DNA from 4 places in the Klenkia sp. AC732 genome. Region 1 is predicted to be linked to each of the others. Evidence: predicted binding sites of a transcription regulator. Region 1 holds the regulator's gene; each other region holds the start of a gene.
The links. Region 1 encodes LexA, which represses DNA repair genes until DNA is damaged. Its sites were predicted from a motif close to TCGAACANNTGTTCGA; they were not measured.
Positions count from the first base shown of each region.

Region 2: a site for LexA is predicted at 3,753-3,768, ahead of AC0IVP_RS13530 (HNH endonuclease signature motif containing protein). Genes of this name have one in related genera too.
Region 3: a site for LexA is predicted at 2,065-2,080, ahead of AC0IVP_RS05125 (HNH endonuclease signature motif containing protein). Genes of this name have one in related genera too.
Region 4: a site for LexA is predicted at 3,759-3,774, ahead of AC0IVP_RS18710 (DUF6504 family protein). Genes of this name have one in related genera too.

Region 1 is NZ_CEEDOS010000026.1:12,863-18,633, reverse strand. Features, by position in the region: gene hflX (GTPase HflX) at 1-1,291, shown strand, start outside; gene AC0IVP_RS13620 (phosphatase PAP2 family protein) at 1,382-2,095, shown strand; gene AC0IVP_RS13615 (hypothetical protein) at 2,124-3,179, shown strand; gene lexA (transcriptional repressor LexA) at 3,250-4,080, opposite strand; gene AC0IVP_RS13605 (LysM peptidoglycan-binding domain-containing protein) at 4,361-4,912, shown strand.
Region 2 is NZ_CEEDOS010000025.1:60,898-66,668, forward strand. Features, by position in the region: gene AC0IVP_RS13510 (putative bifunctional diguanylate cyclase/phosphodiesterase) at 1-1,716, opposite strand, end outside; gene AC0IVP_RS13515 (NUDIX domain-containing protein) at 1,858-2,388, shown strand; gene AC0IVP_RS13520 (GNAT family N-acetyltransferase) at 2,398-3,063, opposite strand; gene AC0IVP_RS13525 (DnaJ family domain-containing protein) at 3,127-3,603, opposite strand; gene AC0IVP_RS13530 (HNH endonuclease signature motif containing protein) at 3,786-5,204, shown strand; gene AC0IVP_RS13535 (phosphotransferase enzyme family protein) at 5,218-5,771, shown strand, end outside.
Region 3 is NZ_CEEDOS010000007.1:113,067-118,837, reverse strand. Features, by position in the region: gene AC0IVP_RS05135 (alpha/beta fold hydrolase) at 1-378, opposite strand, end outside; gene AC0IVP_RS05130 (PucR family transcriptional regulator) at 496-1,698, opposite strand; gene AC0IVP_RS05125 (HNH endonuclease signature motif containing protein) at 2,112-3,983, shown strand; gene AC0IVP_RS05120 (bifunctional 3'-5' exonuclease/DNA polymerase) at 4,069-5,760, opposite strand.
Region 4 is NZ_CEEDOS010000047.1:9,226-14,996, reverse strand. Features, by position in the region: gene AC0IVP_RS18720 (DNA polymerase III subunit alpha) at 1-2,825, opposite strand, end outside; gene AC0IVP_RS18715 (SAV_6107 family HEPN domain-containing protein) at 2,872-3,378, opposite strand; gene AC0IVP_RS18710 (DUF6504 family protein) at 3,378-3,710, opposite strand; gene AC0IVP_RS18705 (hemerythrin domain-containing protein) at 3,827-4,483, shown strand; gene AC0IVP_RS18700 (class I SAM-dependent DNA methyltransferase) at 4,586-5,317, shown strand; gene AC0IVP_RS18695 (peptide MFS transporter) at 5,423-5,771, shown strand, end outside.

The sequences.
Region 1 (5,771 bases):
CGAGGTCGAGTACCGCCAGCTGCGCCTGGAGCGCGTCGTGCTGGTCGGGGTCTGGACCGAGGGGACGGCCGCCGACGCCGACCGGTCGCTCGCCGAGCTGGCCGCCCTGGCCCAGACGGCGGGCTCCGAGGTGCTCGAGGCGGTCAGCCAGCGCCGGGACAAGCCCGACGCCGGCACCTACGTGGGCTCGGGCAAGGCCGCGGAGATCCGCGAGATCGTGGCCGCGACCGGCGCCGACACGGTGATCTGCGACGGCGAGCTGACCCCCGGTCAGCTCAACCAGCTGGAGAAGATCCTCAAGGTCAAGGTGGTCGACCGGACCGCGCTGATCCTGGACATCTTCGCCCAGCACGCCTCCAGCCGGGAGGGCAAGGCCCAGGTCGAGCTCGCCCAGATGCAGTACATGCTGCCGCGGCTGCGCGGGTGGGGTGAGTCGTTGTCCCGGCAGGCCGGTGGTCGTGTCGCCGGCGGTGGCGGCATCGGCACCCGTGGTCCCGGTGAGACCAAGATCGAGACCGACCGGCGGCGGATCCGGGCCCGGGTGAGCAAGCTGCGCCGGGAGATCGCCGGCATGGCGACCGCCCGGACCACGCAGCGCAACAGCCGGGACCGCAACCAGACCCCCTCGGTCGCGATCGCCGGGTACACCAACGCCGGGAAGTCGAGCCTGCTCAACCAGCTCACCGACGCCGGTGTCCTGGTCCAGGACGCGCTCTTCGCCACCCTGGACCCGACGGTCCGCCGGGCCGAGACGCCCGACGGCCGGGACTACACGCTCACCGACACCGTGGGCTTCGTGCGGCACCTGCCGCACCAGTTGATCGACGCCTTCCGCTCGACGCTGGAGGAGGTGGCCGCCGCCGACCTGCTGGTGCACGTCGTCGACGGCTCCGACCCCGACCCGCTGGGCCAGATCGACGCGGTGCACGTGGTGCTCTCCGAGATCGACGCGGCCTCGGTGCCCGAGCTCATCGTGGTGAACAAGATCGACGCGATGGACGAGGACGACGTCCTCACCCTGCGTCAGGCGCTGCCCGGTGCGCACTGGGTCTCGGCCCGCACGGGGGAGGGGATGGCGGCCCTGCGCGACGTCATCGCCGCCCGGCTCCCGCACCCCGACGTGGACGTCGACGTGCTCGTGCCCTTCGACCGGGGTGACCTGGTCGCCCGGGTCCACCGCGACGGCGAGGTCCTCAGCGAGGACTTCTCCTCCGAGGGCACCCGGTTGCACGCCCGTGTCGACGGCGCCCTCGCCGCCGCCCTGGGCGAGTTCGTGGCCCCGGTCGCCTGACGGCGACCGGCTGACCCCGGCACCTCCCCGCCGTCGCCCGGCGGCGGGGAGGTCACGGGATGGTCACGGAACTGCCGGTACGGTGGCGAGGTGACGACCGCCCCTGCCGCTGCCCCGTCCCGGGGACCGGCGGTCATCGGCGTGGGCCGGCCGGCCTGGTGGTCGGTGGGGCTGGCGGTCGTGGTCACCGTGCTCGTGACGGTCGACCTGCTCGCGCGGGGCACGCTGGAGCGGATGGACCTGCAGGTCTCGGAGGTCGTCAGCTCCTGGGGGCTGCGTGACTCGGTCCTCTACTGGCCGGTGTGGGTCCTCACCCAGGCCGGCGGGCGGGTCACCATCCTGCTCGTCCTCGCCGTGCTGGTGGGGTGGACCTGCATCCGGCAGCGGACGATCGTCCCGCTGCTCCGGGTGCTGGTCGCGCTGGCCCTGCTGACCGCGGTGGTCTACGCCTTCAAGTTCGGCACCGGCCGCACCGCCCCGGCCTACCCGGGGTCCTTCTTCCACCGCGACGGCGCCTCGTACCCCTCGGGGCACGTCGCCAACGCCGTCCTGATGTGGGGCGTGGCCCGGTGGCAGGCGGTCGAGTCCGGTCTCCCCGCAGCGGTCCAGCGTGGCCTCTGGGTGCTCAGCGTCTTCGGTCCCGTTGTGACGGGTGTGGCCATGGTGGCCCTTGACTTCCACTGGGTCACCGATGCCGTGGTCGGGGCGGCTGTGGGCCTCGTCCTGCTGGGCGTGGTGCACGCACTCGACGCAATCGTCCTGTCACGCTTCGTACGTGCCCGAGCCGGTCGACCGACTGTCTGAGGCCCCCGTCCGCCGGTCGAGGGCCCTGGTGGCGACCCTCGCGGCCGCCGGCCTCCTGCTCGGCCCCTTCCTCCCCGGGTCCTTCCTCTCCCCGGGGCTGGCCCAGGCGCCCGGCGAGGTCGTCACCGCCGCCGCCGAGGAGACCGTCGCGCCCTACGGCGAGCCGACGACACCGTGTTCGGTGACCGATGCGCGCCTGCCGGAGATCTCCGGGCTGGCCACCTCCGGTGACACGACGCTGGCGATGAACGACGGCGGGGACGCCGTCACCGTGTACGTGCTGGACGCCGCCTGCGCGGTCGTCGCCGAGCGCACGGCCGCCGTGGACCCCTACGACCCCGAGGACATGGCGCTCGCCGCCGACGGGACCGTCTGGATCGCCGACACCGGCGACAACCGGGCCACCCGGGAGACCGTCGCGCTGATCGCGCTGCGCCCCGACGGTGCCGCGGAGGTCTTCAGGCTCTCCTACCCCGACGGCGCGCACGACTCCGAGGCGCTGCTCCTCGCCCCCGACGGCACCCCCTACCTGGTGACCAAGGAGGTGCTGGGCAGCAGTGGCGTCTACCGCCCCGCCACGGCCCTCGACGCCGGCACTACCGTCGCGCTGGAGCGGGTCGGGGACCTGACGCTGGAGCTGACCGGCACGTCGGGCGGCCCGGTGGGCCGCGCCGGGCAGCTGATGGTGACCGGCGGCGCGGTCAGTGCCGACGGCGCCGCTGTGGCGGTGCGCACCTACACCGACGCGCTGGTCTGGCCCCTGGCCGGTTCCGACGTCGCAGGCGCCCTGGCGACGCCGCCGGCCCGGGTCGCGCTGCCGGACTCCCCGCAGGGCGAAGCCGTCACGTTCGCGGCCGACGGGCGCAGTCTCGTGGTCTCCGGCGAGGGGCTCCCGGCCGCGGTGACCGTCGTCCCGGCTGTGGGCGCGCTCGCTCCGGCTGCAGCCACCGGCCCGGCAGCCGTCTCCGCGCAGACCCTGACCGAGGACGGCAGCACCGGCCTGTCGCCCTGGACGGCCGGGCTCATCGCAGCGGTCGCCGCGGCGGTGCTGGTCTGGACGACGGGCAAGCTCCGCCGCCGTTGACCTCCTGGGCCACGGGGCGGACGCCGGTCGAGGCGCCCGACCCGAGGCCGGTGGGGGTGCTCCAGCTGCCTCAGACGCGACGCAGGACGGTCACCACACGGCCCAGGACCGTGGCGTCGTCCCCCGGGATGGGCTCGAAGGCCGGGTTGTGCGGCATCAGCCACACGTGGCCGTCGCGCCGCTTGTAGGTCTTGACGGTCGCCTCACCGTCGATCATCGCAGCGACGATCTCGCCGTTCTCGGCCGTGGCCTGCTGGCGGACGACGACCCAGTCGCCGTCGCAGATGGCGGCCTCGATCATCGACTCGCCGGTGACCTTGAGCATGAAGAGCGTGCCCTCGCCGACGAGCTCCTTGGGGAGCGGGAAGACGTCCTCCACGGCCTGCTCGGCCAGCACCGGGCCACCGGCGGCGATCCGGCCGACGAGGGGGACGTAGGTCGGCACCGGGGCGCTGGGGTCGTCGACGCCGCTGCCGGCGCCCGCCCCGGCGAGCGCGGCGGGGGAGGAGTCGGCGTCGGGGTGGTCCCCGGGCAGCCGGACGTCCAGGGCGCGCGGCCGGTTGGGGTCCCGGCGCAGCCAGCCCTTCTTCTGCAGGACCGAGAGCTGGTGGGCCACCGAGGACGCCGAGGACAGGCCCACGGCCTCCCCGATCTCGCGCACGGAGGGCGGGTAGCCGCGACGCTCGATCGAGTCGCGGATGACCTCCAGGACGCGGCGCTGACGCTGGGTCAGGCCGTCGCCGGCCTCGCTGCGGTCGGGGAACTCCCGCACCGACGCGCCGGTCGCCTCCTCGGCGGCCCCGGTGGTGGCCGGCGTGCGGGCCGCCTTGGCCCGCCGCGTCGCCGTCGACCGCTTGGTCGTCGCCGTGCCGCCGTCGCCCGGTGTGCCCTCGACCGCCACGTGTCCTCCTCGCCGGCTGCGTCCCCGCAGCTCTCTGGCCGACGGCCGGACACCCGTCCTCCGGGCGCTCCCGTGAGGGTCCGCCCGGCGCGACGGTGGCCGTCGTGATCGACACGGACAGTAACCCCCTCGGCGCCGTCGTTCAAACAGGTGTTCGAAGGACACGCCGTGTCCGCTCGATTTTGTCGGACCCCTCGGGTAGACATCGCACAGACGTTCGAATCGAACACCCGTTCGATCACCTCCCCCCGACGTCGGCGACCCACCAGGAGCGATGACGATGGCCACCACGCAGCGCAGCACTCCCTCTCCCCGCGGCAACCACCCGGCCGGCCGCGCCCTGCTCGCCGCGGGGGACCGCCCGGGCGGGGTGCGCGCGGTCGGGTCGGCCCGGGCGGCCGGGGAGTCGCCGGTCGAGCTCCCGGAGCAGGCGGCCCCGGGTGGGGCTCCCGGGACCGGTGAGCGGCTCGCCGAGGTCCTGCCCTTCCCGGTCCGCAGGTCGGACCGCGGGTCCCGGTCGTCGGTCGAGCACGAACCGGTCGCACCCCTGCGACTGACCCGCCGTGGTCGCCGGGTCGTCGCCGGCCTGGTCCTCGTGGGCGGTCTCGGACTGGCGGCCCTGCTGGGTCCGGCCGTCGTCGGACCGCAGGGCCCCGGGCTGGCGCTGGCGGGGGAGAGCAGCGTCGTGGTGCAGCCGGGGGACACCCTGTGGTCGATCGCCAGCGCGATCGCCCCGGACGAGGACCCGCGCGGCGTCGTCGACGCGCTGTGGGCGGCCAACGACCTCGAGGGTGCGGGCCTCGTGCCCGGGCAGGTGCTGCTCGTCCCCTGAGTCCGGCCGGCACCCGCGCGCCGCCCGGTCGGCGCTCCGATCGGGGTTGGAGGAGACGCTGTCACGAGGGCGTGGCCGCGCTGCTCACGAGCCGGGTCCCGGGCCAGGTGAGGCCCCCGGTCACCACCACGTCCTGTCGCCCGCCCTCCCGTGCTCCCGGCTGCCCCACGCTCGCGGCCTGCGCCTCCCTCTGGGAGCACACCTCCACGCGTCCCCGCCACTGGTGCTCGTCCGTCCCGTCGCCGTCCTCGGCCCGGCTCGGGTCCCCGCAGGAGGGCGCTCGGATGGCTGCGATCCAGGCCCCGCTGCTCCGTCCCGCCTCGTTCCGACCCGCCGCGCACCGGCCGCCTCGCTCAGGCCCGCCTCTTTCCGTCACGCCTCGCCCCGCCCCGGCGTGCGCTGTGGCCCGTCGGCCCGGCCCGGCCCTTCCTCCGGGCGTCGGTCTCCTGGTGGTCACACGTGCCGTCCGCCGTGGGCCTCGGGGTCGGTCCCCGGGGCACACCGGCTCGCCTGATGACCGCCCCGGCGCGCGACGCGCCGACGTCCGCCACGGTTCTCGCCAGCCGCGGCGGGGGCTGCTGTCAGGTGCTGTGCGAGCTGCGGTGCAGGTGGGGTCGGGGTGCCTGGCGGGGCGGGTCGACCACAACAGGTAGTGGTGGAAGACGACACGCGCACCAGGGGTTGCACACCAGTAGGGGTGCGGGGCTACTCTCACCACAACATCTAGTAGTTACACAGATGTCGTTCCATCCACAGGGTTGTCCCCAGGAAGCCCCCGGGTTGTCCACCGGATGTCCCCGGGATCGTCCACAGACGCCCCGCGGAGTCGCCCGGGCACGGTGCCACGGCACCTGCCGGA
Region 2 (5,771 bases), on a different contig from region 1:
CGGTCGCCGACCGGTCAGCCGGGCCAGCCGCGGGCCCAGCTCGGCGGCCGGGGCAGGCCGGCCGAACAGCCAGCCCTGGGCGAAGACGCAGCCCGCGGCCCGCACCCGGGCCAGCTGCTCGGCGGTCTCCACGCCCTCGGCCAGGGCCCGGATGTCCAGCGTCTCGGCCAGGGCGACGATGGCGGCGAGCACCGCCTGCGCCTTCCCCGCCTCCGGCCCGTCCACCGCCGCCAGCAGCGACCGGTCGATCTTGAGGGTGTCCAGCGGCAGCGCGAGCAGCCGGGCCAGCGTGGACCAGCCGGTGCCGAAGTCGTCGACGGCGATGCCGACCCCCAGGGCGTCGATCTCCCGCAGCTGGTCGGCGACCCGGCTGGCGTCGTCGGCCAGGGCGGTCTCGGTCAGCTCCAGCACCAGCTGACCGGCGGGCAGGCCGGCCGCGTCCAGCGCCGTGACGACGTCGTCGACCAGGGTGCCGCCGCAGAAGTGCCGGGCGCTGATGTTGACGCCCACGACGACCGGGGTGCCGGCGGCGGCCCAGACCGCGGCCTGCCGGCACACCTCGCCGAGCAGCCAGCGGGTCATCGGCACCACGGCGCCGGTCTCCTCGGCGACCGGCACGAACGCGTCGGGGTAGAGCAGGCCGCGCTCGGGGTGCCGCCAGCGGACGAGGGCCTCCACGCCGGTGACCCGGTCGGAGGGCAGGTGCACGACCGGTTGGTAGTGCACCTCCAGCTCCTCGTAGGTGGTCAGCTCCTGCATCCGGCCGGACACCTCCAGGCGCCAGCGGGCGGCGTCGCGCAGGGCGCTGGTGAACACGACGGCGCGGTCCCGGCCGGCGGCCTTGGCCGCGTAGAGGGCGGCGTCGGCGTCGGCGATGACGCCGTCGGGGTCGCGGACCCCGGTGGCCACCGGGCTGACCGCGATGCCGGTGCTGGCGGTGAGCACCAGCCGGACCCCGCCGGCGGTGAACGGCTCGCTGAAGGCCTCGCGCAGTCGTTCGGCGACGGCCAGCGCGCCCTCGGCGTCGCAGTCGCGGGCGATCACCAGGAACTCGTCCCCGCCGAGCCGGCCGATGGTGTCGCAGGGTCGGGTGCGGGCGGCCAGCCGGGTCGCGACCTGGGTGAGCAGCTGGTCCCCGACCCGGTGTCCCAGGGAGTCGTTCACGGTCTTGAAGCCGTCGACGTCGAGGAAGAGCAGGGCCGTGCGGTCCCGGCCGTGCACGGCGTCGGCGACCAGGCTGTGCATCCGGGCCCGGCCGGGCAGCGAGGTCAGCGGGTCGTGGTCGGCCTGCCAGGCCAGCTGCTGTTCCCGGTGCACGAGCGCAGTGACGTCGGTGTGGGTCACGACGACCGCCGGCCCGGTGGTCCCGTGGTCCAGCGGGGCGGCCTGCCACTGCACCCAGACCGTGCGGCGGGAGCCGCGCACGCAGATCCGCAGGGCCGGCGGGACCTCGCCGTGGTCGACCACCCGGCGGAGCCCGGCGAGCACCGCGGCCTGGTCGTCCGCGGAGACCAGCCTGCCCAGCGCACCCAGGTAGGAGGCCCCGGTGCGGGAGGGCACCAGTCCCGGGGCGAGCATCCGGCCGCCGTTCTCCCGCCACGACCGGTTGACCGCGAGGATCGTCAGCCCGGCGTCGAGCACCACGGTCGCGGCCGGGACGGCGTCCAGCACCCCTGCCAGGTCGTCGAAGGACCCGTTCCCTGCCAGCCCGCGCATGTCTCGCCCCGTCGTCGGCCGTTTCTGGACCTCACCCAGGACCTTACGGATCAGGATCGTACGTTTGCGCAGCCAGTGGCCGCGTCGTCACCCGAGCGGGTCACCGCGCACACCGTCCGTGCGCCCCGGGAGGATGACCGGGTGCGCACCACGAGCAGTCGCGAGGTCTACCGGAACCCCTGGACGACGGTCCGGGAGGACGTCGTCGAGCTGGCCGACGGGTCCACGAGCGTCTACGGGGTGGTGGAGCGGCCGGACTTCGCGATGGTCGTGCCGGCCGAGCGGGACGGCTTCTGGCTGGTCGAGCAGCACCGCCACCCGGTGGACCGGCGGACCTGGGAGTTCCCGCAGGGCGGCTGGCCGGCGGGCGCCTCGGGCACCGCCGAGGACCTGGCGCGCGCGGAGCTGGCCGAGGAGACCGGGCTGCGGGCCGGGCGCCTGGAGCACCTGGCCCACCTGGACCTGGCGCCGGGGATCATGACCCAGCAGTTCGACGTGTGGCTGGCCACCGACCTGACCCCGGGCCCGACCGCCCGGGAGGCCAGCGAGGCCGACATGGTGCACGCCTTCGTCACCGAGGCCGAGCTGGTGGCCCGGGTCCTCGACGGCCGGTTCACCGACGCGCCGTCCCTGGCGGCCTGGGCCGTCGTCGGGCTGCACCGACGCGGCTGAGCGGTCCGCTCAGCCGCGGCGCGGGGGCCAGCGGCGGGGCTGGCGACGGTGGAAGGCCTGCGGGCGCAGCGGCCGCCAGTCCTCCCGGGAGAGGGCGTACTCGACCTCGCCGTGCTCGGCCCCCGGGATCTGGTCGGGGGACTCCTCGGTGTAGGTGCGGCGCCAGGTCAGGCCGACCTTCTCCATCACCCGCCGGGAGCCGGTGTTGACCGCCATCGTGGTGGCCACGACCTCGTCGACGTCGGTGGCGGTGAAGACGGCGTCCACCAGCGCGCGGGCGCCCTCGGTGGCCAGCCCACGCCCCCAGGCGGAGCGGCGCAGCCGGTAGCCCAGCTCCACGGCGTCGGCGCTGCCGCCGACCATGGGGCGCAGCTCGAACCAGCCGACGAACTCGTCGGTGGCCCGGTCCTCGGCGGCCCAGCAGCCCAGCGGCACCGGGCCGTAGTCGGCCAGCAGCCGGGGCAGGTCCAGGCCGCGGACCCGGGCCGGGGGCACCGGCCGGCCGCCGCCCAGGTGGCGCATGACCTCGGGGTCCCCGTGCAGCGCGACGACGTCGTCCCCGTCCGCGGGGCGGACCGGACGCAGCCGCAGCCGCGGGGTCACCACCGGGGGGACGACGGGCCCCTGTGCGGGGAGCTGCGGGGCGCTGAGACGCCACCGTCCGTCGATCGCCATCACGACCACGCTAGACCGCGACGACGCCGAGAGCCGTGAGCCCGACCAGCGCGTCGTCCTCCGTCACCGGGGTCGGCGGCGCCACCGGGAGACCCGGCGAGGCGGGTCGACCGGTGCCGGTACCGGCTCGGGCTCCGGGGGGCGCGAGGCCCGCCAGGCCTCCACCGCGGGCTCCTCCTCCCGCATCGGGACGACGATCGGCGGCCCGTCCAGCGGCTGCCGCCAGGCCGCCGCCACCCGGTCGTTGAACTCACCGATCGCGGCCCGGACCCGCTCCTCGCTGGTCAGCTCCAGCAGGCGCGCGGGCAGGTCGTCGTACTCCCGGCGCAGCGCCAGGGACGGCGGCAGGAAGTTCGCGTCCGGCTCCTGCCGACGCGCCCAGGACAGCGCCCAGGCGTAGGAGTCCTCCGGCCCGTCCCGGCGCGGCAGCGGCTTGCCCGACAGCGGCAGGTCGGTCAGGTCGCCGCGCTCGGCGGCCGTGCGGATCTGGTGCTCCACCCAGGTCTCGAAGGGCATGCCCTCCGGCTTGCGCTGCGTCACCCGCTCCAGGTTCCCAGCCGAGGGGCGGGACGACCACCTCGCGGGCGTGACCCCCGCCGCCCGACGACGCGCACACGTCCGCCCGACCTCCGGACAGGCCGCTGAGCTGCACGTTCACCCTTGTCGACCGACCGCCGAAGCGGTACGATTCGTACACACGTTCGAGTCGACGAGGAGGTGGCATGGGTCTGGACGAGGGTCCCGGCGTCACGCGCACGGCCGCCCCCGACGTCTGGCAGCCGTGGGGTGAGGACGATGTGGCGCTGGCCGAGCGGCGAGCGACCGAGCGGGCGGCCGCCCGCGACGCAGCCCGGCAGCTGTCGCTCGAGCTCCCGGCCGACGTCGCCGCCGTCCTGGCCGGCGCTCTGGGCCTGGTGGACCCTGAGCCACCGGCCGGTGGTCCCGCCCTGCAGGCGCCGGCGCTGCTCGCCCGGGTGCGCGGGCTCACCAGGTCGCAGAGCGTCATCGACACCGCCCGGGCCCGGGCCGTGCGTGCCGCCGAGTGCGCCCAGGCCGCCGAGTTCGACGGCCACCGGTCGATGGCCGCCTGGCAGGTCGGCCACCTCAACGTCTCACCGGCCACCGCGGCGCGCACCGTCCGGGCCGGCCGCACCCTGGAACGGCTGGCGGAGTGGGCCGCGGCCGCCGCGGAGGGCCGGGTCACCCCCGACCAGACCGCGGTCGTCGCCGCGGTGGCCACGCCCGCCCGGCTGTCGGCCGCGGAGGCCATGGGCGCCGACGTCACCGCGGTCGAGCGCACCCTGCTCGGGACCGCCACCGGCACCGCACCAGGAACGCTCACCGCCGTCACCAGGCGGCTGCTCGACTGGATCGACCCGGACGGCCCCGAGCCCGACCCCACCCGGCAGCGCGAGCTGCACCTGACCCCCTCGCCCGGCGGCGGCGGCAGCATCCACGGCCGCCTGGACGCCCTCGGCTTCGAGAAGGTGGCCACCGTGCTGACCGCCTTCCAGCAGGCCGGCCGGGTCGCCGACGACGACCGCAGCCACGCCCAGCAGATGGGCGACGCCCTCGTCCAGCTGGCCGACGTCCAGCTCGCGTGCAGCGACGACGTCCCGGTGCTGCGCAAGCACCGCGCCCAGGTCGCCGCCACCGTCTCCGCCGAGAACCTGCTCGACACCGACCTGGTCCGCGACGCCGCCCGGCTCGGCTCCGGGCAGACGGTGTCGAACACCGTCGTCCAGCAGCTGTCCTGCGACTCGATCGTCACCCGGGTCCTCTTCGGACCCGACGGGATGCCGCTGAACGTGGGACGGGCCCAGCGCCTGGTGCCCGCGCACATCCGGAAGGCGGCCGAGGCCCGCGACGGCGGCTGCGTCTTCGCCGGCTGCGACGCACCCACCTGGTGGTGCGACGCCCACCACGTGCGCGAGTGGGTGGCCGACCACGGGGAGACATCGGTCGAGAACACCGCGTTGCTGTGCGAGCGGCACCACACCAAGGTGCACCACGGGTTCTCCGTCACCTGGGACCCCGACGACCACCGATGGCGGACCCGCCGCGAGGGCGGGAGCGAGATCGTCGTCGGGTGGCCCGACAGGACCGACCCCCACGAGTGGTCACCTCCTCCCGGGAGCTGACTACGGTCGCGCCGTGGAGTACCCGGACGAGGAGACGCTGTCCCGAGGCGGCATCACCCACGTCGTCCGGGTGGGACAGACCGTCCGCCGACCCGAGCGGCCGTCCACCGCGACCGTGCAGGCCTACCTCAGGCACGTCCGGAGCCGGGGGTTCACCGCCTGCCCCGAACCGCTGGGTCACGACGACCAGGGCCGCGAGGTCCTGAGCTTCGTCGCCGGAGACGTCCCGGTCGACCCGCTGCCCGCACACGCCACGACCACGGGGACGCTGCAGGCCCTGGCGGTCCTGGTCCGCCGGCTGCACGACGCGGCCGACGGGTGGCAGCCCCCGGCCGACGCCGTCTGGGGCAGCATCCCGGGCGTGCGACCGGCGGGCGTCGTCCCGCTGTTCGACCGGGCCGAGCTGGTCTCCCACATGGACTACTGCCCCGGCAACGTCGTCTTCACCGGGGACCGCCCGACCGCGCTCATCGACTTCGACCTGGCCCGGCCCACCACGCGGGTGGCCGACATCGCCAACGCGCTCTCCTGGTGGGCCCCGTTGGCCGACCCCCGCGACCGGGCGCC
Region 3 (5,771 bases), on a different contig from region 1:
CGCGCTGGGCTGGTCGACGACCACCAGGGAGTCCAGCGCGCCGGTGCCCTGGTTGTCGATGTGGCTCCAGGCCACCGAGGCACCCATCGAGTGCCCGACCAGGTCGTAGGAGCCGATGCCCAGGTGCGCGACGAGCTCGGCGAGGTCGGCGGCCAGCCGGGCGACCCGGGTACCGTGGTCGGGCTTGCCGGAGCGGCCGTGGCCGCGGTGGTCGTAGCTGACGACGCGGTGCTGCGCGGCCAGCGCCGGGACGGCGCGGTCCCAGGTGGCCCTCGACTGCGACCAGCCGTGCAACAGCACCAGGGTGCGCCCGCTGGCCGTGGCACCGGTGTCCCGGAAGTCGATCTCGACGCCGTCGGTGGTGGTGAACGTGGCCATGTCGTGCCTCCTGCCGGGTCGCCGTCGACCCACCGGGTGATCATCGGTCGCCTGTGACGGCGGACACCACGGCCGCGGCGAGCGCGGTGGGCCCCTCACGTGCTCGCTGGCGAGGACTCAGCCGTCCAGCAGCCGCGCGACGGTGAGCCCCAGGTGCAGGCGCAGCCGGGTGCCGCCGTCGTCGAGGTCGGCGCCGGTGAGCTCGCGGACCCGGTCCAGCCGGTGGTGCAGCGTCGTGCGGTGCACCCGCAGGGCGTCGGCGGCTGCCGGGGCGTTGCCGCCGGCGTCCAGCCAGGCGGTGAGGGTGTCGGTCAGCCGGCCCTGTGGGTCCCCGGCGGCCAGCGCGGCCAGCTCCACGGGCAGTGCGGTCTCGTCCCACTCCTCTCGGGGCACCCGCAGCAGCACGCCGGCCACGCCCAGCCCGTCGGCGTCCACCACCGGCCCGGGTGCCAACCGGGGCACCGCGCGGGTGGCCAGCTCGGCCTGTCGGTGCGACGTCCACGCCCGGTCCAGCCCTTCGACGGCGGGGCCGGTGCCGGCGACGCAGCCGAACCGGCCGGCGGCCACCGCGGCCACCTCCGCGACGGCGAGGCCCGCGAGGCCGGCGACCGTGGCGTCCTCCGTCGGGCCGGCGGTCACCAGCAACGCGCTGCCGCCGGCGTCGGTGACGGCCCCGAGGACGGTGCCCGCCGACCGTGAGGTCAGCGCGACCAGGCCGCGCCGGACCGCGGCCCGGCCGTGCTCGGTGTCCGCGGGGGCGACGCCGTCCAGGGCGAGCACGACCGCGCGGACGTGCCGGCCCGTGGGCAGCGCACCGGTCCGGGCCAGCTCGGCCCGCGCCGCCGTCCGGGCGGCCGGGTCGCGGCCCACCAGCGCGGTGACGACGGCGTCCCGGGCGGCCGTCGCGGCGTCGGCGGCGTGCCGGTCGCCGACCAGCACCGCGGCCAGCTCGCCGGCGGCCGACCCGATCACCGCGACCTCGTCGTCGGCCAGCGCGGACGCCACGTCGATGACCATCAGCAGGCCCAGCAGCTCGCCCTGCCAGCGCAACGGCACGCACCAGCGCGGGTGCATCCCGATCGAGGGCTCCGCCGGGATCCAGCCCGCCTGACGCCAGGACGCGACCCCGGAACCCAGCACGTGCGCCACGGCCGCGGGCCCGGCGTCGCGCTGCAGCACCGCGCGCACCCGGACGTCGTCCTCGTCGCCGAAGTGCCGGCTGGTGACCAGCATCCGGACCTGCGGGTCGTCGACGACCACCGAGCGCTGCAGCCGCTCGGCCAGCGCGTCGACCAGCTGCTGGACCCGGTCGGACGGCACCCGCGCAGCCTAGGGCCGGGCTGTCTCTGCCCCCGTCCCGTGCAGTCCGGCGGCCGGGCTCTGCGACCGGGGGCGCGTTCGGCGGGCCACCCTGTCGCCCCGTCCACCCGGGTCCGCGATCCACCTGCGCCGTCCCGCAGTCCTGCCCGGACGACTCCCGGCGGGAGAGTCGCGTCAGCAGTCGGTCTGGTGTCCCTGGTGATTGCATCCGCCGCCCCGAGCCGGCCTTCTCCGTGGGTGGGCGAACAGGTCGACACGCTGAGGCCGTCCCTCTCCCGCGGCGGAGTGAGCACGGGCGTAGCGGTCGGCTGCCTTCGTCCTGAGCTGCACGTTTGCCTTGTCCGGACGCGACAGGTGCGTTAGGGTTCGTACAGGTGTTCGAACCGAGCGCGAGGTGGGACGTGGAGCAGGTCGTGACCAGGACGCGGTTCGGCGTCTCCCTCGGTGTCAGGCAGGTCGAGGTGTTCACCTCAGCTGCTGCCCGGGCCACCGTGCTGGAGGCCGAGCGGGTCGCCCAGGTGGCTGCGGGGCTCCTGCCGGCCGACGTCAGCGTCCGGCCCACCCGCCTGGCGGAGCTGCTGGTCACCGGACGCAGCGACCGCGCCGCGGTGCACGCCGTCCTGCGCGACGTGGCCGAGGCCCAGGCCCAGCTGCACGCGCTGCAGGCAGCAGCTGTCTCCCGGCTCGCCGCCCTGCAGCCGACCCAGGAACGCCTGCCCGGTGCCCGCGCCGACGACCCGTCCACCCCGGACCGGCCGGACGACTGGGTGGCCGACGAGGTCGCTGTGGTGCTGGGCATCAGCGTCGGGTCCGCCTCGGCGCTGGTGGACGAGCAGCGGGTGCTCGCCGAGCAGCTGCCGCGGGTGTGGGCCGCCCTGGCGGACGGGGAGATCGACGTCCGGCGGTGCCAGGTGCTGGTCGACGCCCTCGGCCACCGCAAGCGCTCCGCGGGCGGCGGGATGGACGACGACGTCGTCGACCACGTGGCGGCCCTGGGCCTCGCCTGGATCGGCGAGGGCCTGGGCCCGACCCCACTCGCAGACCGGGTGGCCGGGGCGCTGATCGCCGCGGACCCGGCGGAGGCCGCACGGCGGGCCGAGCGCCGCCGGCGGAAGCAGAACGTGACGACGGCGGGGTCCGGGGACGGCCTCGCGGGACTGCGGGCCGACCTGCTGGACGCCGCCGACGCCGCCGCGATGCAGTCCGTGGTCGACGCCATGGCCGCGGTGATGCGGAAGGGCGGTGACCGCCGCCCGATCGGGCAGCTCCGCGTGGACGCGCTGCGCCAGCTGCTGACTCGGCCCTGGGAGACGCTCCCCGAGGACGTGGCCCGCGCCAGCTGGCAGCTGCGCCTGCGGGTGGACCTGGCCGACCTCCACGACCACCGCGACGACCACCCCGACCACCTGGCTCCCGTCCTGACCGCGGGAGCTGCCGCACCGGTGGGTCCGGCGCCGTGCGCTGCGGGGGCCGAGGCCCTGGACGCAGTCGCGGCTGCGCGAGGGCCACGGACGCCGGGGACGGCGTCGATCGGTGGACTGAGCGTCGGTCCGGTCGCGGTGGCCGAGCTGCTGGCTCGGTCCGGTGCCCTGGCCGGTCACCGCACCGGCGGACGGGTCGACGGGGGTCAGGTCTGGTTCGAGGTCGTCGACAGCGCCGGCCGGTTGCGGGCGGTCGCGTCACCGTCCGAGGCGCGTTCCGCACACCGTCGTGGCGCGGGACTGGGTCCACCGCCCGAGGTCCAGGGGTACGTGCCGAGTGCCGCGCAGGTCCGTTTCGTCAAGGCCCGCGACCAGCACTGCCGCTTCCCCGGCTGCCACCGACCAGCCGACCTCGTCGACCTCGACCACGTCGTCCCACGCGACCACCACGACCCCGGGGCCGGCGGACCGACGTGCGTCACGAACCTGGCCTGCCTCTGCCGCCGGCACCACCGGCTCAAGACCCACGCTCCGGGCTGGGCGTTCGCCATGGACGCCGACGGGACCCTGCACGTCACCCCGCCCGGCGGACGGACCCGCACCACCCGGCCCGTGGCCGTCGCCGAGGCGCACGTGGCGGCCGGCACCCAGCCGGACACGTTCACCGAGCTGTTCGGCCGCACCCCCCGGCAGTACCGCACCCCCACTCCCGAGGAGCGTGCCCGCCGTCGGGCCACCGCCGCGGAGCGCGCCGGCGTCGCGGCCGAGATCAGCGCCGAACTCGAGGTGGCGAGAGCTCGCCGGGCGGCTCAGGGGCGGGAGGTCGCAGGGGTTGCGCCGGTCCACGACGAGCCGCCGTTCTGAGCCCTGGCGGCGGCGCGTGCCGCGTCCACGCCCCGTCGCCCTCCTGAGACCGGGGCCGGATCAGGGACCAGCTGCCGCGCCGGGATCAGTCGGCCCGGACGTCGGTGTCCGGGACCTCTGCCGGCAGGTTCCCGTCCTCCGCTGCCGGGTCGAGGGGGGCGTCCGCGTCGGCCCACGAGCGGACCACCGCGACGTCGAGCGGGAAGTCCACCGGGAACGATCCGAACAGCAGCCGGCCCGCCTCCACCGCGGCGGCCCGCACCACCTCGGCAACGTCGTCGGCCAGCGCGGCCGGGGTGTGCACCACGACCTCGTCGTGCAGGAAGAAGACCAGGTGCGGGCGGTCGGTCAGCAGGCCATCGCCCAGCCGCCACAGCCGGTTGCGCAGGTCGGCCAGCCAGCACGACGCCCACTCGGCACCGGTGCCCTGCACGACGAAGTTCCGGGTGAACCGGCCCCAGGCCCGCCGCCGGGAGTCCGCCGCACGCCCGGTCGCCGGGTCGTCGGCGTCCCCCCGGGACCACGGGCCCGGACGGGGTGAACCCCGGCCCAGCAGCGTCGACACCACCTCGCCGCGCTCACCGGCCCGGGCGGCCTGCTCCACCAACCCCACTGCGGCCGGGTAGCGGCGGGTCAGCCGCGGCAGCATGGCCCCGCTCTCCCCGCGGGTGCCGCCGTACATGGCACCCAGGATGCCGAGCTTGGCCTGGGTACGGGTCTCCACAGCGCCGCTGTCGACCATGCCCTGGTAGAGGTCTCGGGCCCGGGCGGCCTCGGCCATCGCGGCGTCCCGGCTCATCCCGGCCAGCACCCGCGGCTCCAGCTGCGCGACGTCGGCGACCACGAACCGCCAGCCCTCGTCGGCGACCGCCGCCGGGCGCAGCTGCACCGGCGCACTGAGCGCACCCCCGCCCTGCGAGGCCCACCGGCCGGTGACCACGCCGGCGGGCAGGAACACCGGCCGGAACCGGCCGTCCCGCACCCAGGCGTCCAGCCACGACCAGCCGTTGGCGTGCATCAGCCGCAGCAGCTTCTTGTAGCGCAGCAGCGGCTCGACACCGGGGTGCTCGATCTCCCGCAACGTCCAGGACCGGGTGTCGGTCACCTCCAGACCCGCGGCGCGCAACGAGGCCAGCAGGTCGGTGGGGGAGTCCGGGTTCATCGCCGGTTGCCCGAACGCCGCCCGGATCTCCGGCAGCAGCCGCTCCAGCACCGCCGGGCGCTGCCCGGCGACCGGGCGCGGACCCAGCAGGTCCCGCAGCAGCCGGTCGTGCACGTCGGCCCGCCACGGCATCCCGGCGTGCTGCATCTCCGCCGCCACCAGGGCACCCGCAGACTCCGCGGCCAGCAGCAGACCCAGCCGGCGCCGCTCCGGGCTCGCCGCCAGTGCGGCCTGCTGCCGGGCCAGCTCGGCGATCGGGTCCAGCCGGTCGGCCGGGTCGGCCAACGCGAACAGCGCCGGCTCGTCGGCGGTCACCGGGGACAGGGCGTCCCAGCCGTCGGTGTCCGCCCCGGCCAGCAGCGTCTGGTCCACGTGCGCGGAGCGGCGCAGCACGCCGTGGCACAACCGCAGGTCGGTGCACCGCTCCACCCGCACCCCGGCGGCCAGCAGACCGGGGTACCAGCGGGTGGCGTCGTCCCAGACCCAGCGGGGGTGCCCGGGCTCGCGGGCGGCAACCCAGGCCGGCAGGTCCTCCCGCCCCAGCCGGGTGACCGTGCCGTCCTCGTGGGCCTCCACGTCGTCCCCTCGGCGGACGAGGACGACGGAGCGCAGCACCCGGCCAGTGT
Region 4 (5,771 bases), on a different contig from region 1:
CTGCCGTCGCCGTCCCTGCCGTCGCCGTCCCTGCCGTCGCCGTCCCTGCCGTCGCCGTCCCCGCCGTCGCCGTCCCCGCCGTCGTCGTCCCCGCCGTCGTCGTCCCCGCCGTCGTCGTACCCGCCGTCGCCGGCTCCGGTGTCGAGCCGCTCCACCCGGTAGGTGCCGGTGGAGGCGTTGACGTCCAGGCCGAGCACGGTGATCCCGAAGTTGCGGGCGTCGTCGAGGATCAGCCGCTTGGGGTACATGCCGGGGTCGTGGGTGAGCACCCCGGCCAGGAACGCCGCGGTGTGGTGGGTCTTGAGCCAGGCCGACTGGTAGGTGGGCAGGGCGAAGGCGGCCGCGTGGGCCTTGCAGAACCCGAAGGACCCGAAGGCGACCAGCACCTCCCAGACCCGCTCGGCCACGTCGTGGTCGAAGCCCTCGGCCAGCGCCCGGGGCATGAACCAGGCCCGCACCTCGGGGTGGGCGTCCTTCTCCCCCAGCGCCCGCCGCACCTCATCGGCGCTGGCCAGGTCGCAACCGGTCATCTCCGCGACGATCCGCAGCACCTGCTCGTGGAAGACCACCACCCCGGCGGTCTCCTCCAGTGCGGGCTGCAGCCGCGGGTGCAGGTAGACCGGGTCCCGCCAGCCGTTCTTGGCCATCAGGAACGGGGTCACCATGTCGCTCTTGACCGGCCCGGGCCGGAACAGCGAGATGTCGATGACGATGTCCTCGAAGGTCCGCGGCCCGAACTTGCCCACCAGCTCCCGCTGGCCCGGGGACTCGATCTGGAACATGCCCAGCGTGCGGGTGCTGCGGATCAGCTCGAAGGTCGTCGGGTCGTCGCGCGGGACCGCGTCGATGTCGACCTGCACGCCCTCGACCCGGGCCACCTCGTCCATGGCGTGCGCGATGGAGGACTGCATCCGGATGCCCAGCAGGTCCAGCTTGAGCAGCCCCAGCTCCTCCACGTCGTCCTTGTCGAACTGGCTCATCGGGTAGCCCAGGTAGCTCTGCTCGACCGGGGTGCGGTCCAGCAGGGTGGCGTCGGACAGCAGCACCCCGCACGGGTGCAGCGCGATGTGCCGGGGCAACCCGTCGAGCCGGGCGACCAGGTCGAAGACCAGGTCGAGGTCTCCGCTGCCCCCCGACCGCTTGGACCCCATCCGGCTGGCCCGCAGCTCCGGCAGGTCGCGCAGCGCGGCGTGCACCTGGTTGGCCCGGATGTGCGGGAAGGCCTTGGCGATGGCGTCGATCTCGGCCGGCGGCAGCCCCAGCGCGGCGCCGACGTCACGGATGGCGTGCCGGACCCGGTAGGTGTCCATCATCGAGATGCAGCTGACCCGGTCGGCCCCGAACCGGTCGATGACGGCGTCGTAGACCTCCATCCGCCGGGCGGACTCCACGTCGATGTCCACGTCGGGCAGCTGGTGCCGCAGCGGGGACAGGAAGCGCTCCATCAGCAGGCCGTAGCGGATCGGGTCGACGTCGGAGATGCCCAGCAGGTAGGTGACCAGGCTGCCGGCGCCGGACCCGCGGGCGGCGGCCCGGACCCGCAGGCCCTTGATCAGCTCGACCACGTCGGCGACGGTGAGGAAGTAGGAGGGGTAGCCCAGCTGGTCGATGACCCCGAGCTCGTCGTCCAGCCGTTCCCGGACCAGCGCGGAGTCGTGCATGCCGCGCCGCCCGATGCCGGCCTCGCAGCGGGCCCGCAGCACCTGGGAGGGCCCCATGCCGCGCTCGGCAGGGGTGGTGACGACGTCCAGCTCGGGGTAGCGGACGGTGCCGATGCCCAGGTCGGCGCGCACGTCGACGACGCACTGCTCGGCCACCCGGGCGGTGGTCTCCAGCAGTCGCAGCCCCGCGTCCCGGTCGGGGCCGACCAGGTCCTCGACGACCTCGGCCATCTCCTTGCCCGACTTCAGGTGACCCTCGGCGGTGCGCCGGTCGACGTGCCGTTCTCCCAGCGGCACCAGCCGGCGGGTCGCGTCCAGCACGTCGGCCGTGGGGGCGTCGAGGGCGTCGACGTAGCGGACCGCGTTGGTCAGCACGGCCGGCACCCCGGTCTCCGCGGCGAACCGCAGCATCGCCTGGGCGCGCAGCCGGTCGCCGCGACTGCGGTGGTGCACGACCTCCAGGACCAGCTGACCGGGCCCGAAGACCTCCCGCCAGGCGTCCAGCCGGGACCGGGCCAGGTCGGCCCGGCCCTCGATGAGCGCGCGGCCCACCGAGGACCCCGGCCCCAGCACGGCGAGCAGACCGGTGGCGTGCTCGGCGGCCAGCCGCAGCGAGCTCACCGGCTCACCCCGGGTGCCGCCCAGGTGGGTGGCGCTGGTGAGCCGGCACAGCGACCGCCAGCCGGCCCCGTCACGGGCCAGGAAGACGACCCGGGGGTGCCGGGGGTCGACCGCGGCGCCCCCGCGCGCCGGGGACCGGCGGGCACCGGCGGAGGGGTGCCCAGCGCGGTCGGCGGTGTTCGTGGCGCGCCCGCGCAGCGGGCCCGAGGGGCGGGCGGCGGTGGGCGGCACCCGCCCACCGGGGCGACCACCACCACCCGGCCGACCGGAGCCGGACACCGCGTCGGGCACCGACCGCAGACCGGCCGGTTCCCCACCGGCCAGCGGGTCCACGGCGAGGTCGACGCCGAACAGCGGTCGGACGTCGGCCGCCCGGCAGGCCAGCGCGAACTTGACCGCGCCGTAGAGACCGTCCCGGTCGGTGAGCGCGAGCGCGCCCATGCCGTGGTCGGCCGCCCGGGCGACCAGGTCGGCTGGGTGGTTCGCGCCGTGGCGCATCGAGTACCCGGAGGCGACGTGCAGGTGGACGAAGGGGTCGCTCACGCCGACCCCTCCGTACCGTCCGTCGTCCCCGGTCGGGGGACCCCGCTCACGTCGTCCGCAGTCGGGTGACCACGGCCGTGGGGGCCGGGGTCGCGTCTCCTGTCGGCGGGGCCGGGTGGGCAGCCGTGTCGGACACCGGCCGGGCCACGGTGGCCTCGACCACGGCCAGGAAGGCACCGACGTCGCGCACCAGGTCGTCGGCCTCCCGCTCGGTGACCGCGTGCGTCAGCCCGGCCTCGGCCGCGGCCCGCTTGGCCGCACCGGCGGCGAAGAACGAGGCCCACTCCCCCAGCTCCGGGGCGACCTGCCCGATCAGCACCCAGGCGCTGCGCGGCCGGCGGCGCCCGGACTCGGGACGGGTGCGGGCGGCCAGCACCGCCGCCGCGGCACGCAACGCGGCCAGGTGCGCGGTGGCGTACCGCCAGCCCGCGTCGGGGCAGGCGGCCGCCTCGGCCAGGCCGCGGTGGGCCTGACCCAGCAGCTGGGATGCCGCCGGGGGCAGCGGGGGGACCAGCTCGAGCTGACGGGGCGAGAGCACCCGGACGGCGCCCATCAGTCGTGCACCCGGACGAGCAGCCAGCAGTTCTCGGCCGGTTCCCAGGACAGGTCGAACACCCCGGCGAAGCTCATCCGGGACCGCCCGGCACGCACCGCCTCCACCCGCCACACCTGCCGGGTGGCGACCAGGTCGGCCGAGGCGCCCCCGCCGCCACCGGCGGCCGGCCCGCGCTGCCACCAGGGGGAGGTCTCCACCCAGTGGTCGAGCAGCTCGCCCACCTCGTAGCGGCTCTCCCCGCGCCAGAACTGGACCGGCCCCACGGGTCCCCGCTCGACCTGCACCTGTTCACCGACGCGGCCACCCGCACCGACCAGCACCCGGCTCATGACACACTCCGCTCCCCGCGACGCAACCGGCATCCCCTCGCCAGCTGTTCGAACACGTGTTCGAACAGGGACGAGTAGACCGGAGTGCGGAGGAGGCGTCAAGCCGACCGGCCGGGGTGTGGACGGCGCGCCGCACGACGCGCGGGAGCCACCGACGCGGGCGCCGGGCCCTGTCGCCGCACTCCCGGGACCCCTGCCCTGCTGCCCCATCGACCATCGACCACCGACCGACAGACCGCACCCGGGCACTGTCCAGCGAGCTGCGCGCCGTCCACGGACGCCTGCGCCGCGCGCTGCAGGTCGCCCGGGACCCCCCCGACGAGGGGACGAAGCCCGACGCGGTCGACGACCACCCGACAGGTGCCCCGCCGAGTGCCCCGCCGAGTGCCCCGCCGGACGCCTCACCGGACGCCTCACCAGGGCTCCGTGGGGACCTGCTGCTCTTCTGCCACGGGTCCTGCGCCGCGCTGACCGGCCACCACCGGGGCGAGGACGGCGCGCTGTTCCCCGGGGTCCGGCGCGCCCGACCGGACCTGGCCGGCGTGCTGGACCAGCTGCAGCACGACCACCACCTGATGGACCTGCTGGTCACCGACCTCGAGGCGGCCATGGCCGCCGGCGCACCGCCGGCCCGGCTGCAGATCCACCTGGACGGGCTCGCCGCGATCACCGAGTCGCACTCAGCGTTCGAGGAACGCCACCTCCTGCCCGTCCTGGACGCCCTGCCGGCCCCCGACGCACCCCCGACCACGCTCTTCGGCCCGCTCGCCTGACGTCCGCGCACCGGGCTGCACGGGGTCGGCCCGGTGGACCAGTCCGGGACGGCCTCCGCCACCCGCGCCGGGAACGTCGTACCCCTGCGCCACCCTGCGCGGGTGACCGATCTGGAGACCCGGGTGCGCGCGGCGTACGACACCGTCGCCGACGACTACGCCCGCTTGCTCGCCGACGACCTGGCCGCCCAGCCGTGGGACCGCGAGGTCCTCGCCGCCTTCGCCGCAGCCGTCCGCGACGGACCGCGGGTCCGGCCGGGATCGGGAGCGGGGCCGGGAGCAGGGGCCACGGCAGGGACGGCAGCAGGGATCGCAGCAGGGGTCGCGGCAGGGGTCGCGGCCCGCCCGGTGCTGGACGCCGGGTGCGGTCCGGGCCGGGTGACCGCCCACCTGCAGGCCCTCGGGCTCGACGCCCACGGCCTGGACCTCTCCCCCGGCATGGTCGCGGTCGCCCGGCGGGCCCACCCGGAGCTGCGCTTCGGCGTCGGCACCCTGACCGCCCTGCCGGGCCCGGACGCGTCGCTGGCCGGCGCGCTGGCCTGGTACTCCCTCATCCACGTCGCCCCGCCCGACCGGGCCGGGGTGCTCGCCGGGCTGCGCCGGGTGCTGGTGCCCGGCGGCCACCTGGTGATCGCCTGCCAGGCGGGCACCGAGCACGTCCGCCGGGACCGCGCCTACGGCCACCCGGTCGACCTGGAGCTGTGGCGACTGGACCCGGACGAGCTGGCCGACCAGCTGGCCGACGCCGGGTTCGTCGTCCGCCGGCGGTGGGAGCGCCCGGCCACCGGGCCGGAGACCACGCCCCAGGCCGCCCTGCTGGCCTGCGCAGGGTGACCAGCAGGAGTGGAGTGACCAGCAGGAGTGGGGTGACCGGCGGGAGCAGGACGACCACCCGGGGTGGCGTGCGCGGCCACCCGGGCAGGTGGACACTGGTTGCTCGTGACAACCACAGTCCCGGGACGGGCCATCGAGGAGAAGACGTTCGTCGGGCAACCGCGCGGCCTGGCACACCTGTTCGGCGTGGAGATGTGGGAGCGGTTCAGCTTCTACGGGATGCAGGCGATCCTGCTGTACTACCTCTCCTACTCCGTCCGCGACGGCGGCCTGGGCATCGACACCTCGACCGCGGCCAGCATCGTGGGCGCCTACGGCGGGACCGTCTACCTCTCGACCATCGTCGGGGGCTGGGTGGCCGACCGGCTGCTGGGCCCCGAGCGGGTGCTCTTCTGGTCCGCGGTCGTGGTGATGGTCGGCCACCTGGCGCTGTCGGTGGTGCCCGGACCGGGCG